2 regions of the Nocardia sp. NPDC056564 genome follow, and region 2 is predicted to be linked to the other one. Evidence: predicted binding sites of a transcription regulator. Region 2 holds the regulator's gene; the other holds the start of a gene.
What was found. The regulator HspR, encoded in region 2, represses chaperone genes until heat shock. The targets are predictions, from matches to a motif close to ANNTGAGTNNNNNNNACTCANNT.
Positions count from the first base shown of each region.

Region 1 (8,758 bases), 380 kb from region 2:
TGCCCGAGTGGATGACGCCGCTGTTGTGCCCGGTCTGATGGGTGGCCAGCGCGTTCGCCTTTTCCAGCAGCACGAGGGTCGCGCCGGGGTGGCGGTGCAGGATCCGATGGGCCGTCGCCACGCCGACGATGCCACCGCCGATCACGCAGAAGTCGTACGTACTGTTCGGCATAGGAGCACAGTAGGCCGAGATCTACACCGCCACGGCGGGTTCCGGGCCGCGGTGCGGGGCCGCCGGGTCGGTCACGGTCGGCGCGGGCGCGGTGGCCGACACGCTTGTGTCCGGCGCGGGTTTCGGGTTCGGCGCCGGGTGCCGGTCGAGTCGCAGGGCGTGCTCGCCGAGCGACGGATCGGTCAGCATCAGCACCACTTCCCCGGTGCGCGTGTCGAATTCGGTGCGCAACTGGGTGAGGTCGGCGCGCTCGTCCGGCGCGCCGGACGGCTGATGACCGGTCAGCACGGTCAAGGCGTTGGTGCCGACGGTGAGCGCGATCGTGTCGGTGCGCACGGTGCCCACCTGCGCGTCGAGGTAGGCGTCACCGAGACGCAGCTTCCCGCCGACGCTGCCCTGGTGCGACACCACGGTCGAATCAGCGTGCGGAACAACCGCTTTCGGGACCGGAGCAACCGGCTCCCACGGAGTCCGGGCGAACACCACGGGCAGTTCGAAGCTGCCGCCGGTCAGTCGCGTGTCCGTCCAGCCGCGCTCGCTCGTCGATTCCGGCACCGACCGCGCGGGCGGCGCCGCGGCCTCGGCCGGCCGGTTGAGTTCGGCCATCTGACGCACGACGTAGGCGCCCGCGACCACGGTGAGGCTGAGGCTGGTGGCAGCCGCGAGGACGATCGCGGCATGCTTGGCGATCTGGACGTGCTTGCTTCTGCTCACGATGCGTTCCTTCCTGTGCCCCTGCTCCCCTGGCAGCGCGGCCCGCATCGTCGAAAGCCGTACAGTTGTCCAGGTTACGGCGTGGTCCAAGTGGGCATTGCGTCGGGGAGATCAGAATCACAGTCCCGCGCGGGTCCGGCCGACGAACGCCTGCCGAATCCGTGGGGTCGTTTATGTTTCCAGCACCTCATGGGCGGGTAAACATTCCTCTAGCTGGCGAGCGTCATCCTCGACTGCCACATCGAGACACCCGGCCAACGGCGTCCGGCCGACACGAACGGCGCACCCAAGTGTGGCGCTCGCCCGCTCCCGAATCTTTGGATCGGGTCGGGTGGGCGACGGCCGGATGTACGCATCCGGCCGTCGCTGCTTTTTCAGGCGAACTGACCCGCTGTGCGCCCGGATCCCGTCGGTCCCGCGAAAGCCTGTGCCAGGGTGAGCCATTGCGCCGCGTCCGGGCCGGTCGCCTCGATCGCGAGGTCGTCCGGGTGGCGGCGCTGGGTCACCAGCAGGCAGAAATCGACGGCGGGTCCGGTCACCCGCTGTGCGGCGTCCGCGGGACCCCAGGACCAGATCGTGCCGTCGGGTGCGGTGAGTTCTACCCGGAATTCTTCGGCCGGCGGGGGCAATTCGTGCACGGTGTAGGCGAAGTTCCTGGTGCGGACGCCGATGTGGGCCACGGTGCGCAGCCGGGCGGTGGGGGTGCGGGTGACGCCGAGCGTGTCGGCCACGTCCTGGCCGTGCGCCCAGGTCTCCATGATCCGGGCAGTGATCATCGAGGCCGCGCTCATCGGCGGCCCGAACCAGGGCAGCTTGGCGCCCGCGGGCACCGCGCGCAGCGCGTCGGCGAGGGACTTGCGACCCCGGTGCCACCGGTCGAGCAGCTCGGCGGGCGGCGCGGTCGCGGCCTCCTCGGCGGCGTCGTCGACGAAGGTGAAGGCCCTGGGTCCGGCGTCGGTGACCAGCTGCTGGAAGCCCGCGGCATCGGTGGCCGCCACCGTCGCGATCTCGTCGGTCCAGGCCAGGTGGCCGATCTGATGGGCGATGGTCCAGCCGGCCGCGGGGGTCGGCAGCGACCAGTCCGCGGCGGCGAGCGGGGTGACGATGCGTTCCAGATCCGCGCACTCCTCGGCGAAGTCGTCGAGCAGCGCTTCGAGGTCAGCCATGGGTCCCCTGCCGATCAGTCGAACGCACACCACCGCGTGTGCCGTCGCGGTTCAGCATCGCAGCGGCCGGAGAAAAATGCAAGCACGCGTGCTTGTATTTGCGCCCACCCGTTCGGCGGGGCGTTCACCAGCCGAAAATAACCAGGTGCGAGGCGCCGACCGCCAGCCCGAGCACCGCGCCGTGCAGGTAGAGCAGCCACGCGTCCTGCTCGACCGAGGCATAGAACATCTCCATGAACTCCCCCGGCGTCAGCTGCCGCAGCTTGCGCGCCGCGAACACATCGATCGTCTTGGCCTGCTCCAGGATGAATTCCTCGTCCTCGGCCAGACTCGGCGCGAGACCAACAGCGGCCCCGGCCGCGCCGGCCTTGAGGTTGTCGAACTGGCGACGGCCCAGCGCCGCGCGCACGAACGAGGTGGTCGGGCCGAGCTGGCGGTGGATCTCGTCGGAAACCAGCCGTTCCAGCAGCTGCCGGGTCTTGTCCCCGTTGGGCCCGTCCAGCAGTTCCCTGGACAGGTTCGGCAGCGTGAGCACCTGGTAGGCCAGGATGTTCGCGAGATCGGTGGCCGCCTGCGGCTGCCGTTTGGCCAGCAGCGCCTGCTTCCACAGGTACTTGTACCTCGGCTGCGGGTCGCCGGGCTCGAACACCATCTTCACCGCGATCACATTCACGATCACGCCGATCGCCGCCGAGGCGAGCAGCACGATCACCCAGCCCGGCACCCAGCCGAACACCGGAATGTGCTGGTGCACATGCATATACAGCGCGAGCAGCAGCCCGAACGGCGCGCCGAGCAGGCCGATCCGGACCATGAAGCGCAGCTCCGGTGCGGCGATGGTGGTGGTCAGATCCTTGAGAATCCCCGGATTGTCCTGCAGGTACCGGATGACGAAGCTCTTGATATCGATGAGCTGATCGACATTGTCGCCGAGCGACTCGAACGCCCGCCGGGACAGGGCCGGCAGCTCCCGGTCCACCCGCTGGTAGATGATCTGCTTGGCCGCCCTCGGCACCGTGCGCCACAGGTCCGGGTTCTCCCGGTTCATCAGCTCGTCCACCAGCGGCTGCACCTGTTTGCGCGCCAGCACCGCGACGTAGTCCGCGATCCCGTCCAGGTCGAGCTCGTGGATGAAGTCGCGTGGACTGCCGATCCGCATCAGCGCCTTGTCTACGCAGATGCTGGCCATCTTCTCCGCCCGCGCCGGAATGAACCCCTGGAACCCCAGCTGCTGTCCGTCCCCGGAAAACGTCGGCAGCACCTGCACCCGGCGCGGGAAGTACGGGTACAGCAGATACAGCCCCGGGATCCGGAATCCGCGAAATCGCTCCGGCCAGAACAACATCAGCACGCCGGTCCAGTTGGTCAGCCAGCCCGCCAGCGCGCTGAAGATCGGAAACGTCACCAGATCCACCACGAATTTGGACTGACCGGTGAGACCTTCCCAATCGATGAACACGCCGCCGGCGAGCGAACTCATCGATGGATCTCCCTAGGCTGAACCGGCGGAACCGCCGGTATGAGGTATCAAGGCCCCCACATTGTCATTGCGCCGGAGCGAGTGTCAACGCGGCGCGGTACCGGACCGCCGGCGTCGCCGCAGGCAGGCCCTCACGCCGGAATACGAATGCCCGATCCCGCTCCGGTTGCCTGAACCCAGTCGAGCAGAACGCGTTGCCGCCGGATCTGCCCGCGGCGGTGCTGCCGACCGCTCATCCGGTCGGCCTGCCGGGCCCGGCGCCGGCTGCGCCGCGAGATCAGCGTGCTCAGCTCGCCGGCCGGCGCGATCCCACGCGCGACCGCCCAGTCGACGACCGCGCGGAACCATTGCCGTTCGGTCCGCACCACCCAGGTGTAGACGACGGCGAAGATCAGGACGTACAGCACCGTCCTGGCGATGATCGACCCGACCGGGATGTCCGCCGGGCTCGGCGCATCCCAGCCGAAATGCAGTGCGGCGCCGAGTAAATAGAACATCACGAAGACCTGCGCGCGCCGCCCGGCCGGCCAATCCGTGCGCGCCACCGCCAGCACGATGCCGATGCCGGCGAGGGCGGTGAGCATCCAGTGCGAGGTGAGGCCGGTGAGCAGCCGCACGAGGCCGACGACGATCGCGGTCGCCGGATCGTCCTGTGCGGACAGCAATCCGGCGTTCGCCGAGTAGGTGATGTTCTCGACGACCTGGAAGCCGAGCCCGGTGCAACCGCCGAGCAGCAGCCCGTGGACCGGCCGGTTCAGCATCGGACGCGCGAGCCACGCGACCGCGAACACGCCGACCCCCTTGACCGCCTCCTCGACGATCGCCGCGGAAATCGGTGCCTGCCAATCGATCGCGAACGCGTCACCGGCCAGATTCTGGATGATGCGCATGTTGTGGTCGTTGGCGAACATCGCGATCCCCGGCCCGGCCAGCGCACCCCAGAGAAAACCCATCACCAGCGGCGTCCGGATCCGCCGACGCGCGCGCAGCCGATCCAAATGCAGTACCAGCCAACCGAATACGAGCAGCGTCGCGAGGGTGAACGGTAGTCCGACCAGAATGTCGCGCCAGGTCAGCGCGGCGACCGGGGCCAGCTGGAGGATCAGTCCGGCCAGCCCGAGAACCGCGATCAGGCAGTAGGTCCAGAACAGCGCCGACCTCGGCTGAAACCATCTCATCGGCGCACCGCCAGCGTCTCCAGCACCGGCGTCAGCTCGGGGAACGTGGCGTCGTCACCGATCAGCGCCAGCGTGACCGCCAGTTTCTCGTTGCCCACGATCGCGCACACCCCCGCGCGATCCGTGCCACGGCAGGTCCGCCCGCTGAACCCGTTCGGCGTCCGGATCTCCCCGTCGAACTCCGCGTCGAACCCCTGCGCACCGAGCACCTTCAGCCGCCACGCTGCCGCATCGTCGAAGTCGGTGACCCCGCCGATCACACTGACCGCAAGCCGCGACCCATCCGGCGCGACCAGCACCGCCGTCGTCTGATCCCCCGTAGGCCTGCGCTGCCAGCCATCGACCCCACCGAAACTCACCGTGTCGGGCTCCTCCCCCGGCGCGGTCACCTCGACCCGCGTGCCCGGCGCTACCGCCACCTCCCGGGTCGGCACCAGCGCGACCAGCACCGCCGGGACCACGACCAACGCCGCGATCACCCCGAGCACCAGCCCGGCCGCTTTCCAGTCGTGCCCGGTGCGGGACGGCCGACTCATACCGATTCTCCCCTCGGCGATCTACCTGCGAACTACCGAGAAACCACCACCGACCAGCGGCGCAGCCACCCCAACGATATGCCGACCATCCTCGTTTACCTCGGAACACGCCCATCGCCCGTCCCGGTAGCCCGCCCGCTACCTACCTCCAGCCGCGGCCACCATGCCGAAGCCGGGTCGCAATTCTTCGCCCACAGCGAACGTGGGGCGGTAGCCGGAACAAACAGAGATGGGGTGGGGTTGAGTTGGTATCGCTCAACTTTTGGAAGGGTCGAACACGTGACTACACCACAGAACCTGCCGGTGCTGTTCCTGACCGATCCGATCGTGCTGCCGGGCATGGTCGTGCCCATCGAACTGGACGAATCGGCGCAGGCTGCCATCGACGCCGCGCGCGCGGCCAAGACCGACGCGGTGCTGCTGGCGCCGCGGCTGACCGAGGGCTACGCCTCCTACGGCGTGGTCGCCACCATCGAACAGGTCGGCCGGATGCGCGGCGGCGCCCCGGCGGCGGTGCTGAAGGCCGAGCGGCGCGCCAAGATCGGGCACGGGGTGACCGGGCCGGGAGCCGCGCTGTGGGTCGAGGCCGAGCCGGTCGAGATCCCGACGCCGGACGGCCGGACGAAGGAACTGGCCGCCGAATACAAGAAGCTGGTCGTGTCGGCGTTGCAGCGCCGCGAGGCCTGGCAGATCATCGACGCGGTCAATCAGCTGACCGACCCGTCGGCCATCGCCGACACCGCGGGCTACGCGCCCTACCTGACCGACGAGCAGAAGCGCGAACTGCTGGAGACCCCCGACGTCGTCCAGCGGCTGAACCGGCTGATCGAGTGGACCAAGGACCACATCGCCGAGGCCGAGGTCACCGAGAAGATCAGTGACGACGTCCGCGAGGGCCTGGAGAAGAGCCAGCGCGAGTTCCTGCTGCGCCAGCAGCTCAACGCCATCCGCAAGGAGCTCGGCGAGGACGAGCCGGACGGCGCGGACGACTACCGCACCCGGGTCGAACAGGCCGACCTGCCCGACAACGTGCGCGCCGAGGCGCTGCGCGAGGTCGGCAGGCTGGAGCGGGCCAGCGATCAGAGCCCGGAAACCGGGTGGATCCGCACCTGGCTGGACACCGTGCTCGAGCTGCCCTGGACGGTGAAAACCGAGGACAGCACCGACGTCTCGGCCGCCCGCGCGGTGCTGGACGCCGACCACCACGGCCTGGACGAGGTCAAGGACCGGATGGTCGAGTATCTGGCGGTGCGTTCCCGGCGGGCCTCGCGTGGGCTCGAGGTCGTCGGCGGCCGCGGTTCCGGCGCGGTGCTCGCGCTGGTCGGTCCGCCCGGTGTCGGCAAGACCTCGCTGGGTGAATCCGTGGCCCGTGCCATGGGCCGCAAGTTCGTCCGGGTCGCCCTCGGCGGCGTGCGCGACGAGGCGGAGATCCGCGGGCATCGGCGCACCTACGTGGGTGCGCTGCCCGGCCGCATCGTCCGCGCGATCAAGGAGGCGGGTTCGCTGAATCCCGTTGTCCTGCTGGACGAGATCGACAAGGTCGGCTCGGACTTCCGCGGTGACCCTGCGGCCGCGCTGCTCGAGGTGCTGGATCCGGCGCAGAACCACACGTTCCGCGATCATTACCTGGATCTGGACCTCGACCTGTCCGACGTGCTGTTCATCGCGACCGCCAATGTCATGGACACCATCCCCGGCCCGCTGCTGGACCGGATGGAGCTGATCACCGTCGACGGCTACACCGAGGACGACAAGGTCGGCATCGCCCGCGACTTCCTGGTGCCCCGGCAGCTGGAGCGCAACGCGCTGACCGCCGACGAGGTGACCATCACCGACGCGGCCCTGCGCGAGATCGCCGCCAACTACACCAGGGAAGCCGGCGTGCGGCAGATGGAGCGCCTGATCGCGAAGGCGTTACGCAAGGCCGCGACTCGCCTATCCGAGACCGGAACCGGCTCGGCGGCAACCGATCTCGGCTACGACGCCGAGCTGGGTTACGACGCGCTGGCGAAATCCGAAGCCGGTGAACAGCAGTCGCTGATCATCGACCTCGGTGAGCTGAAGGACTACCTGGGGCGTCCCCGCTTCACCCCCGACTCGGTGGAACGCACCGCGGTCCCCGGTGTGGCGACCGGACTGGCGGTCACCGGCCTCGGCGGCGACGTCCTCTACATCGAGGCGAACGTCGCGGAGGGCGAGCGCTCGCTGACCCTGACCGGTCAGCTCGGCGACGTGATGAAGGAGTCCGCGCAGATCGCGCTGACCTACGTGCGCTCGCACCTGGAGGAGATCGGCATCGAACCGTCGGTGCTGGATCGCAACATCCACGTGCACTTCCCGGCGGGCGCGGTCCCGAAGGACGGACCGTCGGCGGGCGTCACCATGGTCACCGCGCTGGTGTCGCTGGCCCTGGGCAGGCAGGTGCGCGCGGACGTGGGCATGACCGGCGAGGTCACGCTGAACGGACGGGTGCTGCCGATCGGCGGCGTCAAGCAGAAGCTGCTCGCCGCCCAGCGGGCCGGCCTGAAGACGGTGTTCATCCCGGCCCGCAACGAGCCGGACCTGGACGACGTCCCCGCCGAAGTGCTTGCCGCACTGGATGTCCGCCCCGTCGGTGACGTGGCCGACATTCTGGCCTACGCCATCGAGCCGGTCGCGGAACCGGCCCTGGACGGACGGACCTTCGCGGCCACCGCCTGACCCGGGCGAACGGGCCGGGCACCGCAGGGTGCCCGGCCCGTTGTCGTGTAATCGGCACGCAAGGGCGGTGCAAGCGGCCGGGCACACCATCGGTGCATGACTTCGACGCAACGAGTGCCCGTGCTCATTGTCGGCGGCGGCCTGGTCGGTCTGTCCGCGGCGCTCTTCCTCGAGTATCACGGGGTGCCGTTCGTGCTCGTGGAGAAGCGGACGGGTACGTCGGTGCTGCCGCGCTCACGTGGTGTGCACAGCCGGACGGTCGAACTGTTCCGGCAGATCGGCATCGACAAGCGGGTGCAGCAGGCGGCGGCGACCGCATTGAAGGCGGGCCAGTTCGGCGGCGCGCGCCGCGGTGCCACGCTGACCACCTCCGAGCAGCTCGATCTCGGCAACTTGATGCAGAGCCTGGCGAATCGCGAGCCGAGCCCGTCCGGCTTCTGCTTCCTGCCGCAGGTGCAACTCGAGCCGCTGCTGGCCGACCTGGCCCGCGAGCGCGGCGGTGACCTGCGATTCGGGGTGGAGCTGACCGAGTTCGCCCCGGACCGGAACGGCGTCACCGCGACGGTGCGGGATCCGGCGGGTGACGTCTCGATCATTCGGGCGGATTACCTGATCGCGGCCGACGGCGCGGGCAGCCCGATCCGGCGCGAGCTCGGGATCACCGGCTGGGCGCTGCCGCCGACCCACCACTACATCAATGTCTTCGTGCGGACCGACCTCACCGAGGTGCTCGACGGCCGCACCTTCAGTCAGTGCGAGATCGTCAACGACCAGGTGCGCGGCCTGGTGCTGACCAAGAACAACACCGACGA
Region 1 is NZ_JBHTUR010000004.1:409,838-418,595, reverse strand. It holds gene lhgO (L-2-hydroxyglutarate oxidase) at 1-172, opposite strand, end outside; gene ACFQ9K_RS13290 (hypothetical protein) at 194-886, opposite strand; gene ACFQ9K_RS13285 (TIGR03084 family metal-binding protein) at 1,261-2,052, opposite strand; gene ACFQ9K_RS13280 (hypothetical protein) at 2,177-3,532, opposite strand; gene ACFQ9K_RS13275 (PrsW family intramembrane metalloprotease) at 3,664-4,710, opposite strand; gene ACFQ9K_RS13270 (hypothetical protein) at 4,707-5,246, opposite strand; gene lon (endopeptidase La) at 5,550-7,946, shown strand; gene ACFQ9K_RS13260 (FAD-dependent monooxygenase) at 8,043-8,758, shown strand, end outside.
Region 1: the regulator HspR is predicted to act here: its motif matches at 5,485-5,507, upstream of lon (endopeptidase La).

Region 2 (8,758 bases):
GCCGCCGGTGATCAGCACCGCGGCGAACGCCAGCACGTAGGCCGCGACGATCCATTCGATCTGGGCGTACTGGGCTTTGAGGTCGGACTGGATGCTCGGGACGGCGACATTGACGATCGTGACGTCGAGCAGGTCCATGAAGCCCGCGGCGAGCACGACCGCGAAGGCGATCCAGCGGCGCGGGTCGAGATTCGGTGGGGGTGTGGTGTCGGTGGGGTGGGGGTCGTGGTCCACGGCGGCTCTCTTCGACTCGATGGGCGTGGCGACCCTCAAACTATGCACCTGAAGTGATGATCACACAATATGGCAATCATTTCATGTGCGTTAACGATATGCTGGGCGGGTGACCGAAGCTGATTCGACGTTCGTGCCACTCGCCGACCAGCCGGCCTTCCTGCTCGGTCAGCTGGGGGCCTACACCGGTGGCCGATTCGGCGACCTGCTCGCTCCGCTCGGCATCGGTCCCCGGCATTTCGGCATGCTGCGGGTGCTGCGGGAGCACGACGGGCAAACGCAGCAGCAGTTGTGCGAGACGCTCGGCATCCATCGCAATGTGATGGTCGGGCTCGTCGACGAATTGTCGAAGCGAGAGCTCGTCGAACGGCGCAGGCATCCGACGGACCGGCGGGCCCACGCCGTGTATCTGCTGCCTGCCGCCGACGACGTACTGCGTCGTGCGCAGTCGGCGGTGACCGCCCTCGACGGCGAGCTGTTCGCCGGGCTCGACCCCGAGGAACGGGCGACACTGCTGCGGTTGTTGCAGCGCACGGCCGCGAGCAACGGGTTACGGCCGGGGATCCATCCCGGACTCACGCATGAGCGAACGCGCCCCTGCTGACGTAATTCACAGGAGCACACCGGGATTCAGGATGCCCGCCGGATCCAGGGCGGACTTGGCCGCGCGCAACGCGAGCGCGAACGGTTCCGGGCGTTGCCGGTCGTACCAGGGCCGGTGGTCCCGGCCGACCGCGTGGTGATGGGTGATCGTGCCGCCCGCGGCCGAGAGCGCCTCGGAGACAGCGGCTTTGATCTCGTCCCACTGCGCGACCGTGCTGCCCCAGCGACCCGCGGCGTAGACGCCGAAGTACGGTGCGGGCCCGTCCGGATAGACGTGGGTGAATCGGCAGGTGAGCACGCCGGTCGCGCCCACCGCCCGGATCGCGTCGTTGGCCGCGGTGGTCACGGCGGCCCGCAACGCGTCGAATCTGTCCCAGGTGCAGGCGGTTTCGAAGGTCTCGGTGATCATCGACTGGGCCGCGAGCGCGTCGCGCTGATAGGGCATGCGCAGAAACGACGAGCGCCAGGTATCGGCGGCGCCGCCGTGGGTGGCCGTGTCCGAGTCCGAGTCCGAGTAGCGCACCGGTTCGGGCAGCGTGCCGCCGTGGTCCCTGGCGAGCTCGACGGCGCGTTCCAGCCACGGCCCGGTCGGGTGGTCCGCGGATTCGAAGCCGAGCACCAGCACCCCGCCCGCGGTCGCCGCACCGGCATTGAGGAAGGCCTCGGCGGGATCGAGCAGCCGGCAGTTGGTCGGGTACAGGCCGGACTGGGCGATGGCGCGGGTGGCGGCGACCGCCCGGCCGTAGTCCTCGAAGTGCACGGAAGCCGTTGCCCGCCACCGCGGCCGGTCCTGTAGCCGCATCCAGGCCTCGGTGATCACGCCGAGCGCGCCCTCGGAGCCGAGGAACATCCGATCGGGCGCGGGCCCCGCGCCGGAACCGGGCAGCCTGCGGGATTCGCTGACGCCCGCGGGCGTCACCACCCGCATCGACTCCACCAGGTCATCGATGTGGGTGTACAGCGTCGCGAAATGCCCGCCCGCCCGGGTGGCCAGCCACCCGCCGAGCGTGGAGAACTCGAACGACTGCGGGAAATGCCGCAGGGTGAGATTCGCTTCGCGCAGTTGGTCTTCCAGCGCGGGCCCGAACACGCCGGCCTGAATCCGCGCGGCCCGGCTGGTGGGATCGAGCTCGAGCACCCGGTCGAGCGCCCCGAGGTCCAGGCTCACCGCACCGGCGAAGTCTCCGTCCAGCCGCGGCTCCACGCCGCCGACCACGGAAGTGCCGCCGCCGAACGGGATTACGGCGATATTCGCCCGGCTCGCCCAGTCCAGCACGTCGACGATGTCCGCCTCGGTGCGCGGGCGGATCACCAGGTCGGGCGGAGTTCCCAGCTCGCCGAGCAGATTTCGCACCACGTCGCGGAACGCCTGCCCGTGCGCGTGCGCCGCGCGATCGGCGGGATCGACGGAAACCAGCTCGGCGAGCGCGTCCGGCGCGGCGATCCGCGGCTCGGGCAGGGCGAGTGACTCGATGGCGGGCGGCTCGTGCACGGTCAGGTCGGCGCCCGGCAGGATGGCCGCGACCCGCTCGGTCAGCGCCGCCCGCTCCGTGCCGCCGACCGCGTCCTCGACGTTGCCCCAACCCCACCATGACCGCGTCTTCGCCGGCACCGTGACTCCTTTCCGCCGGGCTCGCGCCCGCCGCGCAGGCTATTGCACCACGGGTAGCCACGCCGGGTTCGCGGGACGAGAATCGCGAACGGCCGAAATCGATGCCGGGGTTCGGGAATGATCCTCGGCGGTCGTCCGTTGAGCTATTCGACAACGTTGAGTGTGTCGGGCTCAAGTTTGAGTTGACTCCCGATGATAATTGGGTGCAGGATTGAGCCGACCACGCTCAGCGTTGCTGGGACCGTGCTCCGCCAGGTGTTTGGGGCGAGGTCTCGCGGCACAGGGTGACCTGGCCGCAGGGCGACATCCGCCCAGCACCCGACACCAGTAAGTACGTCAAATAGGAGGAACAACAATGGCTCGTGCGGTCGGAATCGACCTCGGGACCACGAACTCGGTCGTCGCCGTACTCGAAGGCGGAGAACCGGTCGTCGTGGCCAACTCGGAAGGATCGCGTACCACCCCGTCGATCGTCGCCTTCGCGAAGAACGGCGAGGTGCTGGTCGGCCAGCCGGCCAAGAACCAGGCCGTCACCAACGTCGACCGCACCATTCGCTCGGTCAAGCGCCACATCGGCACCGACTGGACCGTCGAGATCGATGGCAAGAAGTACACCCCGCAGGAAATCAGCGCGCGCACGCTCATGAAGCTGAAGCGCGACGCGGAGGCCTACCTCGGTGAGGAGATCACCGACGCGGTCATCACCGTGCCCGCGTACTTCGAGGACGCTCAGCGCCAGGCCACGAAGGAAGCCGGCCAGATCGCCGGCCTGAACGTGCTGCGCATCGTCAACGAGCCCACCGCGGCCGCGCTGGCGTACGGCCTGGACAAGGGCGACAAGGAACAGACCATCCTGGTCTTCGACCTCGGTGGCGGCACCTTCGACGTCTCGCTGCTGGAAATCGGCGAGGGCGTCGTCGAGGTCCGCGCCACCTCCGGCGACAACCACCTCGGTGGTGACGACTGGGACGAGCGCGTGGTCACCTGGCTGGTGGACAAGTTCAAGGCCAGCGCGGGCATCGACCTGACCAAGGACAAGATGGCGCTGCAGCGGCTGCGTGAGGCGGCCGAGAAGGCGAAGATCGAGCTCAGCTCCTCGCAGAGCACCTCGATCAACCTGCCGTACATCACGGTCGACGCGGACAAGAACCCGCTGTTCCTCGACGAGCAGCTGACCCGCGCCGAGTTCCAGAAGATCACCTCGGACCTGCTCGACCGCACCCGCGCGCCGTTCCAGTCCGTGATCAAGGACGCGGGCATCAACGTCGCCGACATCGACCACGTCGTGCTCGTCGGTGGCTCCACGCGCATGCCCGCCGTCTCCGAGCTGGTCAAGGAACTGACCGGCGGCCGTGAGCCGAACAAGGGCGTGAACCCGGACGAGGTCGTCGCCGTCGGCGCCGCGCTGCAGGCCGGTGTGCTCAAGGGCGAGGTCAAGGACGTCCTGCTGCTCGATGTGACCCCGCTGTCGCTGGGCATCGAGACCAAGGGCGGCGTGATGACCAAGCTCATCGAGCGCAACACCACCATTCCGACCAAGCGCTCGGAGACCTTCACCACGGCCGACGACAACCAGCCCTCGGTGCAGATCCAGGTGTTCCAGGGTGAGCGCGAGATCGCCTCGCACAACAAGCTGCTCGGCTCGTTCGAGCTGACCGGCATCCCGCCGGCCCCGCGCGGCGTGCCGCAGATCGAGGTCACCTTCGACATCGACGCCAACGGCATCGTGCACGTGACCGCGAAGGACAAGGGCACCGGCAAGGAGAACACGATCAAGATCCAGGACGGCTCCGGCCTGTCCAAGGAGGAGATCGACCGGATGGTGAAGGACGCCGAGCAGCACGCGTCCGAGGACAAGGCCCGCCGCGAGGAGGCCGAGACCCGCAACCAGGCCGAGTCCCTGGTGCACCAGACCGAGAAGTTCATCAAGGAGAACGAGGAGAAGGTCCCCGCGGACATCAAGTCCAAGGTGGAGGCGGCCATCGCCGAGGCGAACGAGGCGCTCAAGGGCACCGACATCGCCGCGGTCAAGGCGGCCGTGGAGAAGCTGGCGACCGAGTCGCAGGCGCTCGGCCAGGCGATCTACGAGTCCTCGGCCAACGAGTCGGCCGCGTCCAGCAACGGATCCTCGGCCACCGACGCCGATAACGAGGTCGTCGACGCCGAGGTCGTGGACGAGCCGGTGGACACGGAGAAGAAGTGACCAACGGCAACGATTCGGAGCAGCGCAACTCCGAGCAAGAGCCGGTCACCTTCGTCGACAACCGCAAGATCGACCCGGAGACCGGTGACGTACGGGAGCCGGCGGCGGAATCCGCCGCCGGGCCCGGCCCGGACGCCGGGAACGGCACCGAGTCGATCATCGGCACCGCGCAGGGCGCCGAGCTGCTGGCCGACGCCATCAGCAAGGAGCTCGCCGAGCGCACCGCCGACCTGCAGCGGCTGACCGCGGAGTACGCCAACTACCGGCGCCGCGTCGAACGCGATCGCAAGACCGCGATCGACACCGCCAAGGCCGCCGTGGTCACCGAATTGCTCGGCGTGCTCGACGATCTCGATCGGGCACGGGCGCACGGCGACCTGGACAACGGACCGCTCAAGTCGGTGGCGGACAAGCTGTCCACCGCGCTGCACAAGCAGGGCCTGGAGGAATTCGGTTCGGAGGGCGAGCCTTTCGACCCGACCCTGCACGAGGCCGTGCAGCACGAGGGTTCCGGGCACGACCCGGTGATCGGGCTGGTCATGCGCAAGGGCTATCGGTTCGGCGAACGAGTGCTTCGGCACGCGCTGGTCGGGGTAACCGATGGGGTGGCCGGTGCGGCCACGGCAGAGTCGACCGAGGCATCGGACGCTGATGCCGGCGCGAACAAACAGTAATTCCGCGGCGCGCGCGTCGGGCCCGGAGGCACCTGAGGAGGGCCGCGAGTGTATTCCTCGCATAGTAGGGGCGCACACGCAGGGCCCCGCGAGTGCCGCCCAACGAATACTGCGAGAGGAGGAGATATCCGGTGAGTCAACGGGAGTGGATCGAAAAGGACTTCTATAAGGAACTGGGTGTCTCCTCCGGCGCCACGCAGGACGAGATCAAGAAGGCGTACCGCAAGCTCGCGCGGGACCTGCATCCGGACGCCAATCCCGGTGACACCAAGGCCGAGGAGCGGTTCAAGACCGTCAGCGAAGCGCACGCGGTGCTGTCGGATCCGGCCAAGCGCAAGGAGTACGACGAGACCCGCAAGTTGTTCGCGGGCGGCGGTTATCCACGCGGCGGGTTCACTCCCGGTGCGGGCGGCGGCTTTTCGCAGGACTTCAACATCGGCGACATCTTCGGCACCGCGAACGCGGGCGACGGTGGCCTCGGTGACCTGCTTGGCGGCCTGTTCAACCGGGGCGGCACCCGCACCACGAGCCGGCCGCGCCGCGGCGCGGACGTGGAGACCGAGACCACCCTCGGGTTCCGCGAGGCCGCCCAGGGCGTCACGGTTCCGCTGCGGATGACCAGTCCGTCGCCGTGTACCACCTGTCACGGCAGCGGCGCCAAGCCGGGCACCAGCCCGCGAGTCTGCCCGCACTGCAACGGGACCGGCGTCATCAGCCGCAACCAGGGCGCGTTCGGCTTCAGCGAGCCGTGCGACGACTGCCGGGGCACCGGCTCGATCATCGACGACCCGTGCGTCGACTGCCACGGCAGCGGCATTCAGAACCGCACGCGCACCATCACGGTGCGGATTCCCCCGGGAGTCAGTGACGGACAACGGATTCGGCTGGCCGGACAGGGCGAGGCGGGCCTGCGCGGCGCGCCGTCGGGCGATCTGTTCGTCAGCGTGCACGTCAGCCAGGACAAGGTCTTCGGCCGCAACGGCGACGATCTGACCCTGGTGTTGCCGGTCAGCTACAGCGAATTGGTGCTCGGGACCACGGTTTCGGTGCCGACGCTGGAAGGGCGCGTGGGCGTCAAGGTGCCGCCCGGCACCGCGGACGGCCGCATCCTGCGGGTGCGCGGCCGCGGCGTGCCCAAGCGCGGCGGCGGCGCTGGTGACCTGCTGGTCACCGTCAAGGTCGCGGTGCCACAGAAGTTGGACGACAACGCCGCCGAAGCGCTCCGGCGCTATGCGGAGGCGGAGAAGGCAAGCGGATTCGATCCACGGGCTGGATGGGCAGGTGCTTGATGTCCCATGATCCGAAGCAGGCGTCCGGCGGGTCGCGAGCCGAGTTCTTCATGATCTCGGTGGCGGCCCAGCTGGCGGGCATGCACGCGCAGACCCTGCGCACCTATGACCGTCTGGGACTGGTTACGCCACAACGCACTTCGGGCGGCGGGCGACGCTACTCGGCCAGGGACGTCGAGCTGTTGCGCGAGGTGCAGCGGCTGTCCCAGGACGAGGGCGTCAACCTGGCGGGCATCAAACGCATCATCGAACTGACCAACCAGGTGGAGGAGTTGCAGCAGCGGGTCGCCGAACTGGCGGCCGAGCTGGATCGGCTGCGGTCCGGCTATCGGCCGGATCTTTCGCCGCCGCAACGCAGTACCGCGCTCGTGGTCTGGCAACCGCGAAATCGCCGTGGTATTTGAGCGAATAGCAGTCCCGCAACAATACTGAATACGGCTGGCTAACTATCGGGCCGCCGGCCTCGGAGAATTGATCGTGCTCCGAGGCCGGCGGCCCGAAGTCTGGTTCAACTGGGGATTTCGCAGGATAGCCAACCGTAAGCCGAGACGCGGTGCGGGACTGGGCATCGAGGCTGCCGCTTTCGGTCTATAGCCGACTGGTCAGTTTCATCGCAGGCCCCGGTGGCGTGGCGTGCGGCGTGGACCGACTCAGTCGGTCGATCGCCCAGTGATGTTGCCGCGCGGTCGCTCTGAGATCACTGTCGGTACGAGGATTGCAGAACGAGTCATGCAAATTCAGTGTATCCGTGACTGATTTCCCTCGGTTTTTACGGTCTGCCAGTCGGTTTCGCGAGTGTTTTGCGCTGTGCCTCCTCGTTTCCGAGGAATTACATGCTTGTTGTTTAAACGGAGGATTCCGCTGCTGGCAAACCTCGCCTACACTCCTTGGCAACGGCTGCTGACGAGTGTCCCGCAGCACCTCACTCGCCGGCACAGTTTGTGTTCGAGTGCGAAATGGGGTTGTGACACAAATGGATTCGCGGACTGTCGCTTTGATCAGAACGACGTTCAAGGCGGTTGCTGCGGAGGAAGGGGGGCCGGAGAAATTAGCGAGATCGTTCTACGCGATCCTATTCACCGACTACCCCCAAGTCCGCGATTTCTTTCCAGCAGCCATGGACGTACAGCGTGATCGCCTCGTCAAGGCCATCGCCTATGTCCTGGACCGGTTGGAGGAGCCGAACAAGCTCCTGCCGTTCCTCGCTCAGCTCGGGCGCGATCATCGCAAATACGGTGCGCAGCCGGCGCATTACACCGCGGTCGCTGTCTCGCTGAAGACCGCGATGCGGGTGTACGCGGGCACCGAGATGTGGACCGACGAGGTCGACCAGGCCTGGGACGAAGGCCTGAAGATCATCGGCGACACCATGATCGGTGCCGCGGAGAAGGAAACCACGCCGCCGGTCTGGACCGGCACCGTGGTCGAACGCCGCAACGTGCTGCGCAACCTGACCGTGCTGCGGTTGCAGCTGGACCAGCCGATGCAATACGCCGCGGGCCAATACCTCAGCGTGCAGGTGCCGTCCCGGCCCCGGATGTGGCGCTACATGTCGCCCGCCGTGCCCGCGAATGCCAACGGGGAGATCGAGTTCCACGTCCGCGGCGTGCTCGGCGGCTGGGTCAGCTCGTCCATCGTCGGGCAGACCGCGATCGGTGACCAATGGCTGCTCGGCTCACCGCTCGGTGGCCTCGGCATCCCGCGCAACACCAAGCGCAAGATGCTGATGGTCGGCTGCGGCACCGGCATCGCGCCGCTGCGCGCCCAGCTGATGGCGATGGCGCAGCGACGGACCAACCCGAAGGTGCATCTGTTCGTCGGCGGGCACCACCCGTGTGACCTCTACGACCTGGACACGCTGAACAGCCTGGCCGTGGCCAACCGCTGGCTGACCGTCACCCCGGTCACCGAACACGTCGAAAACCCTTGGTGGTACACCGATCCCGGCGAGCTCAGGCCCGCGTACGCGGGCCTGGAGCCGCGGCTGACCGGCCAGATCGGCAAGGTGGTCGCCAGCTTCGGCGCCTGGGCCGACCGGGACGTGCAGATCGTCGGCTCGCCATCGATGGTGCAGACCACCAAGTTCCGCATGATGGCCGCGGGGACGCTCGCCAAGAACATCCGCCACGACCCCCTGTTCTGA
Region 2 is NZ_JBHTUR010000004.1:34,739-43,496, reverse strand. It holds gene ACFQ9K_RS11555 (MFS transporter) at 1-234, opposite strand, end outside; gene ACFQ9K_RS11550 (MarR family winged helix-turn-helix transcriptional regulator) at 344-838, shown strand; gene ACFQ9K_RS11545 (FAD-binding oxidoreductase) at 845-2,449, opposite strand; gene dnaK (molecular chaperone DnaK) at 2,805-4,652, shown strand; gene grpE (nucleotide exchange factor GrpE) at 4,649-5,326, shown strand; gene dnaJ (molecular chaperone DnaJ) at 5,458-6,615, shown strand; gene ACFQ9K_RS11525 (heat shock protein transcriptional repressor HspR) at 6,615-7,019, shown strand; gene ACFQ9K_RS11520 (FAD-binding oxidoreductase) at 7,589-8,758, shown strand.